DNA from 2 places in the Actinokineospora cianjurensis genome. Region 2 is predicted to be linked to the other one. Evidence: riboswitches for the same ligand, from Rfam matches in the RefSeq annotation. Region 2 holds a riboswitch; the other holds the start of a gene.
The links. A riboswitch is a leader RNA that binds a small molecule or an ion and turns the genes downstream of it on or off. The one in region 2 is predicted to bind glycine.
Positions count from the first base shown of each region.

Region 1 (6,707 bases), on a different contig from region 2:
ATCACCACGTTGCCCAGCTGGACGTGCCACCGCAGCAGCACCTGCGCGGCGCTCTTGCCGTGCTTGTCGGCCAGCCCGGCGACCGCGGCGTCGGACAGCAACGCGCCGGAGGCGAGCGGGCTCCACGCCTCGGTCGCGATGCGGTGCTCGGCGTGGAAGGCGCGCAGCTCGGCCTGCGGCAGGTTCGGGTGCAGCTCGACCTGGTTGAGCACCGGCACCACGTCGGTCTCCTGGAAGAGCCTGCGCAGGTGCGGGACGTGGAAGTTGGACACGCCGATGGAGCGGGCGCGGCCGTCGGCGCGGATCTTCTCGAAGGCCCGCCAGGTGTCGACGTAGGCGTCGCGCGAGGGCGTCGGCCAGTGGATCAGGTACAGGTCGACCTGGTCGAGGCCGAGGCGCTCCAGGCTGGCGTCGAAGGCGCGCAACGTCGAGTCGTAGCCCTGGTCGGTGTTCCACAGCTTCGTGGTCACGTAGATCTCGTCGCGCGCCAGGCCGGACTCGGCGATGGCCTTACCGGTACCGGTCTCGTTGCGGTACGCGGCCGCGGTGTCGATGCTGCGGTACCCGGCCTCTAGCGCTGTGCTGATCGCGGCACCGACGACGTCGTCGGGCACCTGCCACACCCCGAAACCGAGCTGCGGGATGGTGGTGCCGTCGTTGAGCGTGACGCCAGGGACGTTCGGCATGGGGTTCCTCACCGTTCTCGGGGACAGTCCTCAGTGGCACCCAACACCGTGGGGCAGCGCTATCTTCCCCCGGTGAAACGGGCGTGGCCCGCCGACAACCACTCGGCGGGCCACTCTCGACAAAGCCTGTCAGCTGCTGTAGGCGTCCAGCGGCGGGCAGGAGCAGACCAGGTTCCGGTCGCCCTTGGCGCCATCGATGCGGCGCACCGGCGGCCAGATCTTGGGCGCGCCGAGCCCGGCGGGGAACACGGCCTCTTCGCGCGTGTACGGGTGGTCCCACTCGCCGGTGATCGACGCCGCGGTGTGCGGGGCGTTGGCGAGCGGGTTGTCCGCCAGCGGCCACTCACCGGCGGCGACCCGGTCGACCTCGCGCTTGATGGCGATCATCGCGGCGCAGAACCGGTCGATCTCGGCGAGGTCCTCGCTCTCGGTCGGCTCGACCATGAGGGTGCCCGCGACCGGGAAGGACATGGTCGGGGCGTGCAGGCCGTAGTCGGCGAGCCGCTTGGCGACGTCGTCGACGGTGATGCCGGTGGCCTTGGTCATCGGCCGCAGGTCGAGGATGCACTCGTGGGCGACGAAACCGCCCGCGCCGGTGTAGAGGACCGGGAAGTGCTCGTCGAGGCGGCGGGCGATGTAGTTGGCCGAGGCCACCGCGGTCAGCGTCGCGCGGCGCAGGCCGTCGGCGCCCATCATCCGCACGTACGCCCACGAGATCGGCAGGATCGACGCGCTGCCCCACGGGGCGGCGCTGATCGGGCCGACACCGGTCGCGGGACCGGCGGTGGGCTGCAGCGGGTGGTTGGGCAGGAACGGCGCCAGGTGCGCGCGCACGCCGATCGGGCCGACGCCGGGGCCGCCGCCGCCGTGCGGGATGCAGAACGTCTTGTGCAGGTTGAGGTGCGAGACGTCCGAGCCGAACTTGCCGTAGCGGGCGAGGCCGATGAGCGCGTTGAGGTTCGCGCCGTCGACGTAGACCTGGCCGCCCGCCTCGTGCACCAGGCCGCAGACCTCGCGCACGGTGTCCTCGTACACGCCGTGCGTGGACGGGTAGGTGATCATGATGGCGGCGAGGTCGGCGCTGTGCTCGGCGACCTTCTTGCGCAGGTCGTCCAGGTCGATGTTGCCCGAGTCGTCGCAGGCAACGACAACGACGCGCATGCCCGCCATGACCGCACTCGCGGCGTTGGTGCCATGTGCGCTGGACGGGATAAGACAGACGTCGCGCTCACCGTGGCCCTGGGACCGGTGGTAGGCGCGGATCGCCAGCAGACCCGCGAACTCGCCCTGGCTGCCCGCGTTCGGCTGGAGGCTGACCGCGTCGTAACCGGTCAGCTTCGCCAGCCAGTCCTCCAGGTCGGCGATGATCTTCAGGATGCCCCTGGCGTCCTCGACCGGCGCGAACGGGTGCAGGTCGGCGAAGGCGGGCCAGGTGATCGGCTCCATCTCCGCGGTCGCGTTGAGCTTCATCGTGCACGAGCCGAGCGGGATCATGCTGCGGTCGAGCGCTACGTCCTTGTCCGACAGCGCGCGCAGGTAGCGCAGCAGCGCGGTCTCGGAGCGGTGCGTCGAGAACACCGGGTGCGTCATGAACTCGCTGGTGCGCACCAGGTCGGCGGGCAGCGCGTCGCCGGTCTCGGCGTCGAGGGCGTCGATGTCGGCGCTGACCCCGAACGCCTTCCACACCAGGTCGACGTGCGCGCGGGTGGTGGTCTCGTCGGTCGCGATCCCGACGGTGTCAGCGTCGGCCAGGCGCAGGTTGACCCCTAGCCCGCGGGCAGCGGAAACGACCTCGGCGGCGCGACCGGGCACCTTGGCGGTGACGGTGTCGAAGAACGCGGCCCCGGCCACCTCGACCCCGCCGCGGCGCAGGCCCTCGGCGAGGACGGCGGCCATGCGGTGGGTGCGGGTCGCGATGGCGCGCAGGCCCTCGGGGCCGTGGTAGACCCCGTACATCGAGGCGACCACGGCGAGCAGCACCTGGGCGGTGCAGATGTTGGAGGTCGCCTTCTCGCGGCGGATGTGCTGCTCGCGGGTCTGCAGCGCCAGCCGGTAGGCGGGCTTGCCGTCGGCGTCGGTGCTGACGCCGACCAGGCGGCCGGGCAACTGCCGCTCCAGGCCCTTGCCGACGGCCATGTAGCCCGCGTGCGGACCACCGAAGCCCATCGGGACGCCGAAGCGCTGGGTGGTGCCCACGACCACGTCGGCGCCGATCTCGCCGGGTGCCTGCAGCAGGGTCAGCCCGAGCAGGTCGGCGGTGAAGGCGACCTTGGCGTCGCGGCCGTGCGCCTCGCGGGTCAGCTCGGCGAAGTCGCGGACCGCGCCGGAGGCACCGGGGTAGGAGAACAGCACGCCGAAGAAGTCCTCGACCGGCAGGCCCTCGGCCAGGTCGTGCACGACGACCTCGATGCCAAGCGGCTCGGCGCGGGTCTCGATGACCGCGATGGTCTGCGGGAAGGTGTCGGCGTCGACGACGAACCGGTTGGACTTGGAGCGGCCCGCGCGGCGCAGCAGCGTCATCGCCTCGGCCGCGGCGGTCGACTCGTCGAGCATGGACGCGTTGGCGGTGGGCAGCCCGGCCAGGTCGGCGACCATGGTCTGGAAGTTGAGCAGCGCCTCCAGGCGGCCCTGGCTGATCTCCGGCTGGTACGGGGTGTAGGCGGTGTACCAGGCGGGGCTCTCCAGCACGTTGCGCCGGATGACCGGCGGGGTGTGCGTGCCGTAGTAGCCCAGGCCGATCATCTGGGTGAGCGTGGCGTTCTGGGCGGCCAGGTCGCGCAGCTCGGCCAGCGCCTCGACCTCGGTGGCCGGGGCGGGCAGGTCGATGGCCAGGTCGCCCTCGCGGATGGACTCCGGCACCGCGTGCTGGGCCAGTTCCTCCAGCGACCCGACACCGACGACGTCGAGGATCCTGGCCAGCTCGGCGGGCCGGGGACCGACGTGGCGGTCGGCGAACGGGGTGCCGTGCTCGAGCGCGGCGAGCGGGATCCGGCCGGTCGTCATGGGTCTCCTCGGGGCGGTGCAGCAGGGGTCGGGCCTGGCACGGGCGGTCCGCCCGTGTGGCCCTCCCCCTCTGTCCGTGCCCGAAGGCGCCTGAGAGCTTCACCGCGGACCCGGGAGCGGGCGCGCGACTTGCACCTTCGGCGGGGCTCCCCGGTCGTGCCGGGTCGCCCGCTTTCCAGAGGCGTCTCACCCGCACGGTCCGTTTGCCTGAGAGGTTCCGGGGAGGAGTTGCTCCTTCGGCGCCGGTTCCGGTCTGGTGGACCGGCCGGACTCTCCCGCACGGGTTCAGCGACGCTCCCCGAGTCTAACCCGTCCGGGGTGCAATTCGATTGCGGCCGGGGTGCGGTTCGCGGTCGACTGCCGCACATGGGCTCCGACCTGGACATCGCGGCCGTGCGGGCCGTCCTCGACCGGCAACTGCGGCGCGACCTGGCACCCTCGGGTGTCCGGGCGAGTGCCGAGCGCGACGACCGGCTGAGCAGGCACGTCGGCGTCGGCCGGGACAGCTGGTCCGGGGTGGTGTGGTCGTCACTCGACCGGGCGTCCGCCGATCAGACCATCGCGGCCGCTGTGGCGTGGCTGCGGACGGTCGAGGGTCACGGCGAGTGGAAGCTCTACCACCACGACTCCCCCGCCGACCTGGGCGAGCGGCTGACCCGCGCCGGGCTGGTGGCGGGCTCGGTGGAGGCGGTGATGGTCGCCGAGACCGCGAGCGTGCCGGACTTCGCGCCGCCCGCGGGCGTGGAGCTGCTGGACGTGACCTCGGACGAGGACATCGATCGCGTGGTCCGGGTGCACGACGAGGCGTTCGGCGACGACCACAGCAGGCTCAGGGCGGAGATGCAGGCCGGGGTGGCGGAGGGCTCGATGGACGTGGTGCTGGCGGTGGCGGGCGACGAGGCGGTCAGCGCGGCGCGGACGAGCTATCACCCGGGCACCGACTTCGCGGGCCTCTGGGGCGGCGGCACGCTAGAACCATGGCGGGGACGTGGGATCTACCGGGCGCTGGTCAGTCACCGCGCCCGTAGGGCTCAACAGCGCGGGGTGCGCTACCTGCAGGTGGACGCGCTACCGACCAGCAGGCCCATCCTGGAACGGGTCGGCTTCACCTGCGTCGCGCTGACCACCCCGTACACGCTGCCCTGATGCCTAACCGGCGTTGCGGGCCTTGCGGCGCTGGGTGAGCTCGTCGTCGGCCGGGATCTCGACGCCGTCGGCGCGCTCGGCGGGGAACTCGTGGATGGTGCCGCTGATCTCGCGGATGGCGCCGCTGACCGCGATGCCGAACACGCCCTGGCCGCCCTGGAGCAGGTCGACGACCTCCTCGGGGGAGGTGCACTCGTAGACGGTGGTGCCGTCGCTGAACAGGGTGATCCTGGCCAGGTCGCGCACCCCGCGCCTGCGCAGGTGGTCGACCGCGACCCGGATGTTCTGCAGCGAGACCCCGGTGTCGAGCAGCCGCTTGACCACCTTCAGGACGAGCACGTCCTTGAACGAGTAGAGCCGCTGCGAGCCGGAGCCGTGCGCGCTGCGCACGGTGGGCACGACCAGTCCGGTGCGCGCCCAGTAGTCGAGCTGCCGGTAGGTGATCCCCGCGATCTGGCACGCGGCCGGACCCCGGTAGCCGACGAGCTCGTCGGGCAGCGAGGCGTCCGGGAACAGTTCGCCCTGCTCACCGGAGTCAGCCCCGGCGGGACCTTCCTCGAACACGCCTGCCTCCCCTCGTCCGGCCACCGATGGCCGGCGAACGAGACCGCCCGTTCCGCTCTGGGGAACCGTCGGCCGAGCGGCACACACGTGGGGTCGCGCGGTGGGTGGTAGCGGTACCGGCTGGCGGTACCCCTGCCTGCGACCTCAGCGTGTTTCGCTCGTCTGTGACGGTAAAACGGGCGCGCGAGGAGGTCAACGCGACGCGCGGGTCCATCGCGGTACTCGCTTGTTGGAGCACTGTCACACGGTCCCCCGAGTGCTCCCACCCGTCAAACCGGAGACCGGACGAGTGACCGCGACCTGCCAAGTCGGGGACGGTGCCGGGCGGGGATGAGGGGGTGGGTGGCGGGAGAGGGTGTTACGTATCGGCGCCGCGGAAGTCTTCGGGGGAGACGGAGTCGAGGAACTCGCGGAACTTCTCGACCTCGTCCTCCTGCTCGTCCGGGATGATCAGCCCGGCCTCCTGCAGCACCGAGTCCTCGGCGTGGATCGGCACGCCGACCCGCAGGGCGAGGGCGACCGAGTCGCTCGGGCGGGCGGAGACGCGGACGTCACCGTCGAAGACCAGTTCGGCGAAGAAGGTGCCCTCGCGCAGGTCGGTGATCCGCACCTGCTCCAGTTCGCGGCCGAGCGCGCCGATCACGTCCTTGAGCAGGTCGTGGGTCAGCGGCCGGGCGGGCCGCACCCCCTGCTGCTCCAGCGCGATCGCGGTGGCCTCCACCGATCCGATCCAGATCGGCAGGTACCGCTCTCCCTCGGTCTCACGCAGCAACAAGATCGGCTGGTTGGCGGGCAACTCCACCCGCACCCCCACGACGCGCATCTCGCTCATCGGGCTCGCCTCCCTCCGCTCGCTGGGGCATCGGCGTCCCAATCCTTCGAGGATCGCTCATCGCCTACTTCGACGCTACCCGCCATCTGGTCCCCACGCCCGCCTATCTCACGTCTATTCCAGGATGATCGGTTCACCACCGGCGGCCTCGGCCGCCGCGCGCTACTTCTGGGTCACTCTGCGCAGACCGGTCCTCACCAGCAGCGAGTGCAGGGTGATCGCCAACGCCACCAGGTCGTCGGCGGACTCGTCCGCGCGCGCCCGCGCCGCGGGGTCGCGTTGCCGGAACACGGGTGCGAGCACTTGCTCCAACAGCGACACCTCGCGGTCGGCCGCGGCGCGGAAGGCGCGCAGGTGCCGGGGTTCGATGCCGTAGTCGGCCAACGCGGACGCGGTGACCGCCACGGCGTGCGCGTCGGCGTCGAACGAGCCGTCGGCCGCCGCGGCGAGCAGGCCGAACTGCTCCAGCTCCGCCA
Region 1 is NZ_RCDD01000002.1:1,095,862-1,102,568, forward strand. It holds gene CLV68_RS19380 (aldo/keto reductase) at 1-686, opposite strand, end outside; gene gcvP (aminomethyl-transferring glycine dehydrogenase) at 816-3,689, opposite strand; glycine riboswitch at 3,875-3,977, opposite strand; gene CLV68_RS19390 (GNAT family N-acetyltransferase) at 4,056-4,835, shown strand; gene CLV68_RS19395 (MerR family transcriptional regulator) at 4,839-5,399, opposite strand; gene CLV68_RS19400 (bifunctional nuclease family protein) at 5,758-6,231, opposite strand; gene ftsR (transcriptional regulator FtsR) at 6,394-6,707, opposite strand, start outside.
Region 1: another riboswitch for glycine. It lies ahead of gcvP (aminomethyl-transferring glycine dehydrogenase); the one in region 2 lies ahead of gcvT (glycine cleavage system aminomethyltransferase GcvT).

Region 2 (6,707 bases):
GGGTGTGCGGTGCTGACGGGCGCAGGAGCCGTGTTCAACACCGCGCAGGTCAAACCGGGACAGTCAGTGGTGGTGGTCGGCGTTGGCGGTGTCGGGCTGTCGGTGTTGCAGGCCGCGCGGATCGCCGGGGCGTCTCCGATCATCGCGGTCGACGTGCACCCGGAGAAGGAAGCCCTAGCGCGAGCACATGGCGCTACCGACTTCCTCGTCTCGGACTCCGCGACCGCCAAGACCATCCGAGGGCTCACCGAAGGCCGCGGTGCCGATGTCGCGTTCGAGTGCGCCGGTGTCCCCGCGTCGATCCGCACCGCCTGGGCCTCGTCGCGGCGCGGTGGGCACGTGGTGGTCGTCGGTGTCGGGTCGGCCAAGGCGATCGTCGAGTTCAGCGCGCTGGAGCTGTACTTCTTCGGCCGCACGCTCACCGGCTGCCTCTTCGGCTCGTCCGACCCCGACGTGGACATCCCCCGCCTGCTGGACCTCGTCGCCTCCGGCGATCTCGACCTCGCGGGCCTGGTCACCGCCGAGGTCGGCCTGAACGACGTGGAGACCGCGTTCGCCGACATGCGCGCGGGCCGCGGCGGCCGCACCCTCGTCCGGTTCTGACACGATCCCGTGCCCCCCACCGATCACCCCGTCGTGAGCGCGCAATCCCACCCCCGGCCGGTCTCCGGCAGGTCGATCGCCCTGGTCGCGGTCGGCATCCTCCTGCTCACCGCGACCACCGTCGTGCTGCTGTGGTGGCCCGCGACCAGCGGCCTCACCGGCGACAAGCTGGTCACCGCCCGGTTCGAGGCCGTCCGGATCGGCATGAGCATCGGCATCGGCGGAGGCGGCGTGTACGCGCTGTACCTGTCGTGGCGCAGGCAGCGGACCACCGAGCAGGACCTCGACAACCGCGAACGGGCCCTCGCCCACCAGCGCGACGTGGCCGCCGACGCCAAGGCCCACCAGGACCGGATGGCCGCGATCACCGAGAAGGACGGCGTCGAGCGCCGCATCACCGACCTCTACACCAAGGCCGCCGACCAACTCGGCTCCGACAAGGCCCCGGTGCGCATGGCCGGGCTCTACGCGCTGGAGCGGCTCGCGCAGGACAACCCGGGCCACCGCCAGACCGTGGTCAACGTGTACTGCGCGTACCTGCGGATGCCGTACGACCCACCACTGGGGAGCCTCCCCGAGGGCGGTGACCTGCTCGACCACCGGCAGCGCCTGGAGGAGCGGGAGGTCCGGCGCGCTGTCCAGCGCATCCTGCTGCTGCACCTGCGCCCGGAGACCCCGGAGTCGTTCTGGCCCGACATCGACCTCGGCCTCACCGGGGCGGTGCTCATCGACTTCGACCTCGACCGGTGCCGGATCCGCTCGTCGACCTTCGCGCTGGCGACCTTCAAGCACCGGACGAACTTCACCGGGACCGAGTTCGGCAGCTACGTGTGGTTCCGCTCCGCCACGTTCACCGACGACGTCAGGTTCGACGGAGCCCGGTTCGGCGGGCTGGCGAACTTCACCGAGGTGACGTTCCAGCGGTCGGCGACCTTCGCGGGTGCCGAGTTCCACGACGAGTCGAGGTGGCGCGATACGCGGTTCGCGCGAGGTAAGCCTGACGAGCTCGCCTGGGTGGACGAGCTCGGGGACCCGGGTGACGAGGTAGCTGAGGTCACAACGGCCTGAGGTGGGTTGTTGCCAGGGTCTGGCGGTAGCGTGCCGCTCGCAACTACGCTCGATCCACCCCTGGGTCCCCGCCCCGAGTCCCCGTGAGAGGTGCGCCGATGACCGGCTCGGTCGCCATGCACATGAGCGATGGGTTGCTCAACCCCACGACCTCGCTGCTGTTCGTCGGCGTCGCGGTCGTCGGCCTCGCGGTGGCCACCGCGAAGGCGCGGGGCGACCTCGACGACCGGACTGCTCCACTGGCCGGGTTGGTGGCCGCGTTCCTGTTCGCCACCCAGATGCTCAACTTCCCGGTGCTGCCCGGGGTCAGCGGGCACCTGCTCGGCGGCGCGCTCGCCGCGATCCTGGTCGGGCCGTGGGTCGGGGCGCTGTGCGTGTCGATCGTGCTGGTCGTGCAGGCGCTGGTGTTCGCCGACGGCGGGGTGACCGCGCTGGGCGCCAACGTCACCAACATGGCCCTGATCGGCACCGCGACCGGGTTCCTGGTGGCCACCGCGCTCAAGCGGTTCGCCACCGGCAGGGTCGGGCTGGTCGTGGTCGCGTTCGTCGCGGCCCTGGTCAACACCGTCGTCGCCTCGCTCGGGTTCGTGCTGGAGTTCGCGATCGGCGGCGACCCGGCGTTCAGCCTGGGCACCGTCGCGGCCACGGTGGTCGGCGTGCACTGCCTCATCGGCATCGGCGAGGGCGTGATCACCGCGCTCACCGTTGGCGCTGTCGCGGCCGTTCGACCCGACTTGGTCTACCTGCTGCGCGGCACTACCCGCCCGCTGGAGCTGCGTGAAGGGACCCCGGCGTGACCGCTAAGACCCGAGACACCACTAAGACCCGAGACACCGCCAAGACCCGCAATCTGCCTTTCCTGCTCGGGTTCCTCCTAGTCGCCCTCGTGCTCGCGGGCGCGGTGTCCTACCTGGCTGATTCCAATCCGGACGGTCTCGACCACGCGACCCTCAAGGGCTGCGAGGTAGTGGAGACCGCGGGCGGTGAGCAGCTACAGGGCTCCTGCATCGCTCAGAACGCCAAGGATCACCAGTTCGCTGGCAGCCCTCTGGCGGACTACGCGGTCGACGGCGGGGAGAACACCACCGGCCTCGCGGGCGTCATCGGTGTCGTAGTGACCGTCGTTGTCGCGGGTGGGTTCTTCTGGCTGCTGCGCAGGCGTCCCAAGGCGTGAGCGCGGGCCACGCACATCCGCTGCACCGGCCGGGGGACACCCCGGTCCACCGGCTCGCACCACAGGTCAAGGTGGTGGCCGCGGTCGCGGGGGTGCTCTGCGTGGTGGCGACGCCCCGCGAGCGGTTCTGGGCGTTCGGCCTCTACCTCGCCGTCCTCGCCGGGGTCTGGGTGATCGCCAGGATCCCGCCGGGGTGGTTGGCCACCCGGGCGCTGATCGAGCTGCCGTTCGTGGTCCTCGCGATCGCCTTCCCGTTCCTCGCGGGCGGTCCGACCGTCGAGTTCCTCGGGCTGCGGCTCTCCGAGCACGGTCTGCTGGCGGGCTGGAACATCGCCGTCAAGGGCACCCTCGGTGTGCTGGTGTCGCTCACCCTGGCCGCGACCACGACGCCGGGCGAGCTGATCGTCGGACTCCAGCGGCTGCGGGTGCCGACCATGGTCATCACCATCGCCACCCTCATGTTGCGCTACCTCGACGTGATCGCCGCCGAGGCCCGCAGGATGCGGATAGCCCGCATCTGCCGCGGGCACGACCCGCGCTTCCTCTGGCAGGTTGGTGCCACCGCGCGCGGTATCGGGACCTTGTTCATCCGCAGCTACGAGCGCGGGGAACGCGTGCACCTCGCGATGGTCTCCCGTGGCTGGACCGGGGCCATGCCCGACCAGGGACAGCCCGCTGGGCGCCGCACCTGGCTCGTAGGGTTCATCCCGACCGCCCTAGCCGCGGTCGTGCTAGGTATAGCGCTGTGACACCCCCCGCCCTCTTGGTCGAACGCCTCGCCTACGCCTACCCCGACGGCCACCAAGCCCTCTTCGGCGTGAACCTGCGGGTCGAGCAAGGGGAACGGGTCGCGGTCCTCGGACCGAATGGCGCCGGTAAGACCACCCTCGTGTTGCACCTCAACGGCGTGCTCACCGGACAGGGCAAGGTCGAGGTAACGGGGCTGGAAGTCAATAAACAGAATATGAAAGAAGTCCGGCGCAGGGTCGGAATCGTGTTCCAGGACCCCGACGACCAACTTTTCATGCCCACCGTTCGCGAAGACGTCGCCTTCGGTCCCGCGAACTTCGGGTTGCGCGGACCTGAACTCGACGCCCGGGTCAAGCGCGCGCTCGACGACGTCGGGATGGCCGAGCACGCGGACCGCTCGCCGCTGCACCTGTCCGGCGGGCAGCGCCGCCGGGTCGCCCTGGCCACGGTGCTCGCCTGCGACCCCGACGTGCTGGTTCTCGACGAACCCTCGGCCAACCTGGAGCCCCGCGCCCGCCGTGAGCTGGCCGAGGTGCTGCTCGGTCTCGGCCGGACCACGGTCATGGTCACCCACGACCTGCCCTACGCGTTGCAGTTGTGCCCGCGCTCGGTGCTCGTCGACGGGGGGGTCGTCGTCGCCGACGGCCCCACCCGCGACCTGCTCGCCGACGACGCCCTGCTCGCCAGGCACCGCCTCGAACTTCCTTTCGGGTTCCGGCTCGACTAGTGTCCGTGGCACAACCGCATATCGGGCCGTACGAGTGGGACCGGGAGAGCCCTCGATCTTGATCGAGGCACCGAAGGAGCAAACTCCCCGTCAATCTCTCAGGTAAAGCTACCGTTCCCACCAGGCCACTCTGGAAAGCAGACGCGATCTCGGCGTCTCACCCACGGTGCAAGCCGCGTTCGCGGCGAAGCTCTCAGGTGCCATGACAGAGGGGGAGTTCCAGCGCCGGATCCGCCCGTCCGGCGCGCTGCCAAGGAGCTCCCATGTCCCTCGTCCGCCGCACCCGCCACAGCGAACAGCCGCGCGGCTGTCCACAACCCCCACACTCATCCACAGCCCGTCCGGTCGTGCTGCAGCCCGCGCGCCCGGCGTGCCACGCTGCGAACAGCACTGTTCCCAGCGCGCCGAAGGAGACCCGACTTCCATGAGCACCCCCTCCCCGCTGCACTCGGTGCACGAGGCGCTCGGTGCCTCGTTCACCGATTTCGCAGGCTGGTCGATGCCCCTGCGCTACGGCAGCGAGCTCACCGAGCACAAGGCGGTCCGCACCGCCTCCGGCCTGTTCGACCTCAGCCACATGGGCGAGATCGAGCTGACCGGTCCGGAGGCGGCCCAGGCGCTGGACTTCGCGCTCGTCGGCAAGCTGTCCGCGGTCAAGCCGGGCAAGGCCCGCTACACGATGATCTGCGACGCCGAGGGCGGCGTGCTCGACGACCTGGTCGTCTACCGGCTGGCCGCCGACAAGTTCATGGTCGTTGCCAACGCCTCCAACGCCGCCACGGTGGCCGCCGCGCTGCGCGAGCGGGCCGACGGGTTCGCCGTCGAGGTCAACGACCGCTCCGCGGAGCTGGCGCTGATCGCGGTCCAGGGCCCGACCTCCACCGCCATCATCGGCTCGGTCACCGACGCCGACCTCGACGCGCTCGCCTACTACGCCAGCGTGCCCTCGGCCATCGGCGGCATCGACATCCTGCTCGCCCGCACCGGCTACACCGGCGAGGACGGCTTCGAGGTCTACGTGGACGGTGCCAAGGCACCCGAGGTGTGGCGGCTGCTCACCGAGGCCGGTCAGGAGCACGGGCTGCTGCCCGCCGGGCTCGCCTGCCGCGACACGCTGCGGCTGGAGGCGGGCATGCCGCTCTACGGCAACGAGCTCAGCGCCTCGTTCACCCCGTTCGACGCCGGTCTCGGCCGGGTCGTGAAGTTCGACAAGGCGGGCGGGTTCGTCGGCAAGGAGGCGCTGGAGCGCCGCCGCGACGCCGACGTGGAGACCAAGGTGCTGGTCGGCCTGGTCGGTTCCGGCAAGCGCGCCCCCCGACACGGGTACGCGGTGCTCGACGGTGCCGGGGCGCAGGTCGGTACGGTCACCAGCGGCGCGCTCTCGCCGACGCTCGGCCACCCGATCGCGATGGCCTACGTGCCGGTCGCGGTCAGCGAGCCGGGCACCGCGCTCACCGTGGACATCCGCGGCACCAGCGCGCCGGTCGAGGTCGTCAAGCTGCCCTTCTACCAGCGTCAAGCCTGAAACCTGGAGATCGAGAACCCAATGAGCAACCCGGAGAACCTCGGCTACACCACCGACCACGAGTGGGTCGACCTCGGCGACCCGGCCGCGGCGACGGTCGGGGTGACCAAGTACGCCGCCGACGCGCTCGGCGACGTGGTGTACGTGCAGCTGCCCGAGGTGGGCGCCACGCTGACCACCGGTGAGGCGTGCGGCGAGATCGAGTCCACCAAGTCCGTCTCCGACCTGTTCGCGCCCGCCGACGGCGTGGTCGTGGAGATCAACGAGGCGGTCGTGGACACCCCCGAGCTGGTCAACACCGACCCGTTCGGCGACGGCTGGCTCTTCCGCGTCCGCGTCGACGGCGAGCCCGAGCTGCTCGACGCCGCCGCGTACGCCGAGCACACCAAGGAGGGCTGATGGCAGGGACACCCATGTTCGGGCAGCGGCTGGCCGAGGTCGACCCGGAGATCTCCGCCGCGGTCGACGCCGAGCTGCGCCGCCAGCAGTCGACGCTGGAGATGATCGCCTCGGAGAACTTCGCCCCGATCGGGGTGCTCGAGGCGCAGGGCTCGGTGCTGACGAACAAGTACGCCGAGGGCTACCCCGGCCGCCGCTACTACGGCGGCTGCGAGCACGTCGACGTGGTCGAGCAGCTGGCCATCGACCGGGTCAAGGCCCTCTTCGGCGCCGAGCACGCCAACGTGCAGCCGCACTCGGGGGCCTCGGCCAACGCCGCGGCCATGTTCGCCGTGCTCAAGCCCGGCGACACCATCCTCGGGCTGGACCTGGCCCACGGCGGGCACCTGACGCACGGGATGAAGATCAATTTCTCCGGCAAGCTGTACACCGTGGTGGCCTACCACGTCGACAAGGAGACC
Region 2 is NZ_RCDD01000001.1:3,193,346-3,200,052, forward strand. It holds gene CLV68_RS14325 (alcohol dehydrogenase catalytic domain-containing protein) at 1-603, shown strand, start outside; gene CLV68_RS14330 (pentapeptide repeat-containing protein) at 637-1,671, shown strand; gene CLV68_RS14335 (energy-coupling factor ABC transporter permease) at 1,770-2,468, shown strand; gene CLV68_RS14340 (PDGLE domain-containing protein) at 2,465-2,845, shown strand; gene cbiQ (cobalt ECF transporter T component CbiQ) at 2,842-3,594, shown strand; gene CLV68_RS14350 (energy-coupling factor ABC transporter ATP-binding protein) at 3,591-4,322, shown strand; glycine riboswitch at 4,354-4,446, shown strand; glycine riboswitch at 4,447-4,541, shown strand; gene gcvT (glycine cleavage system aminomethyltransferase GcvT) at 4,747-5,847, shown strand; gene gcvH (glycine cleavage system protein GcvH) at 5,869-6,246, shown strand; gene glyA (serine hydroxymethyltransferase) at 6,261-6,707, shown strand, end outside.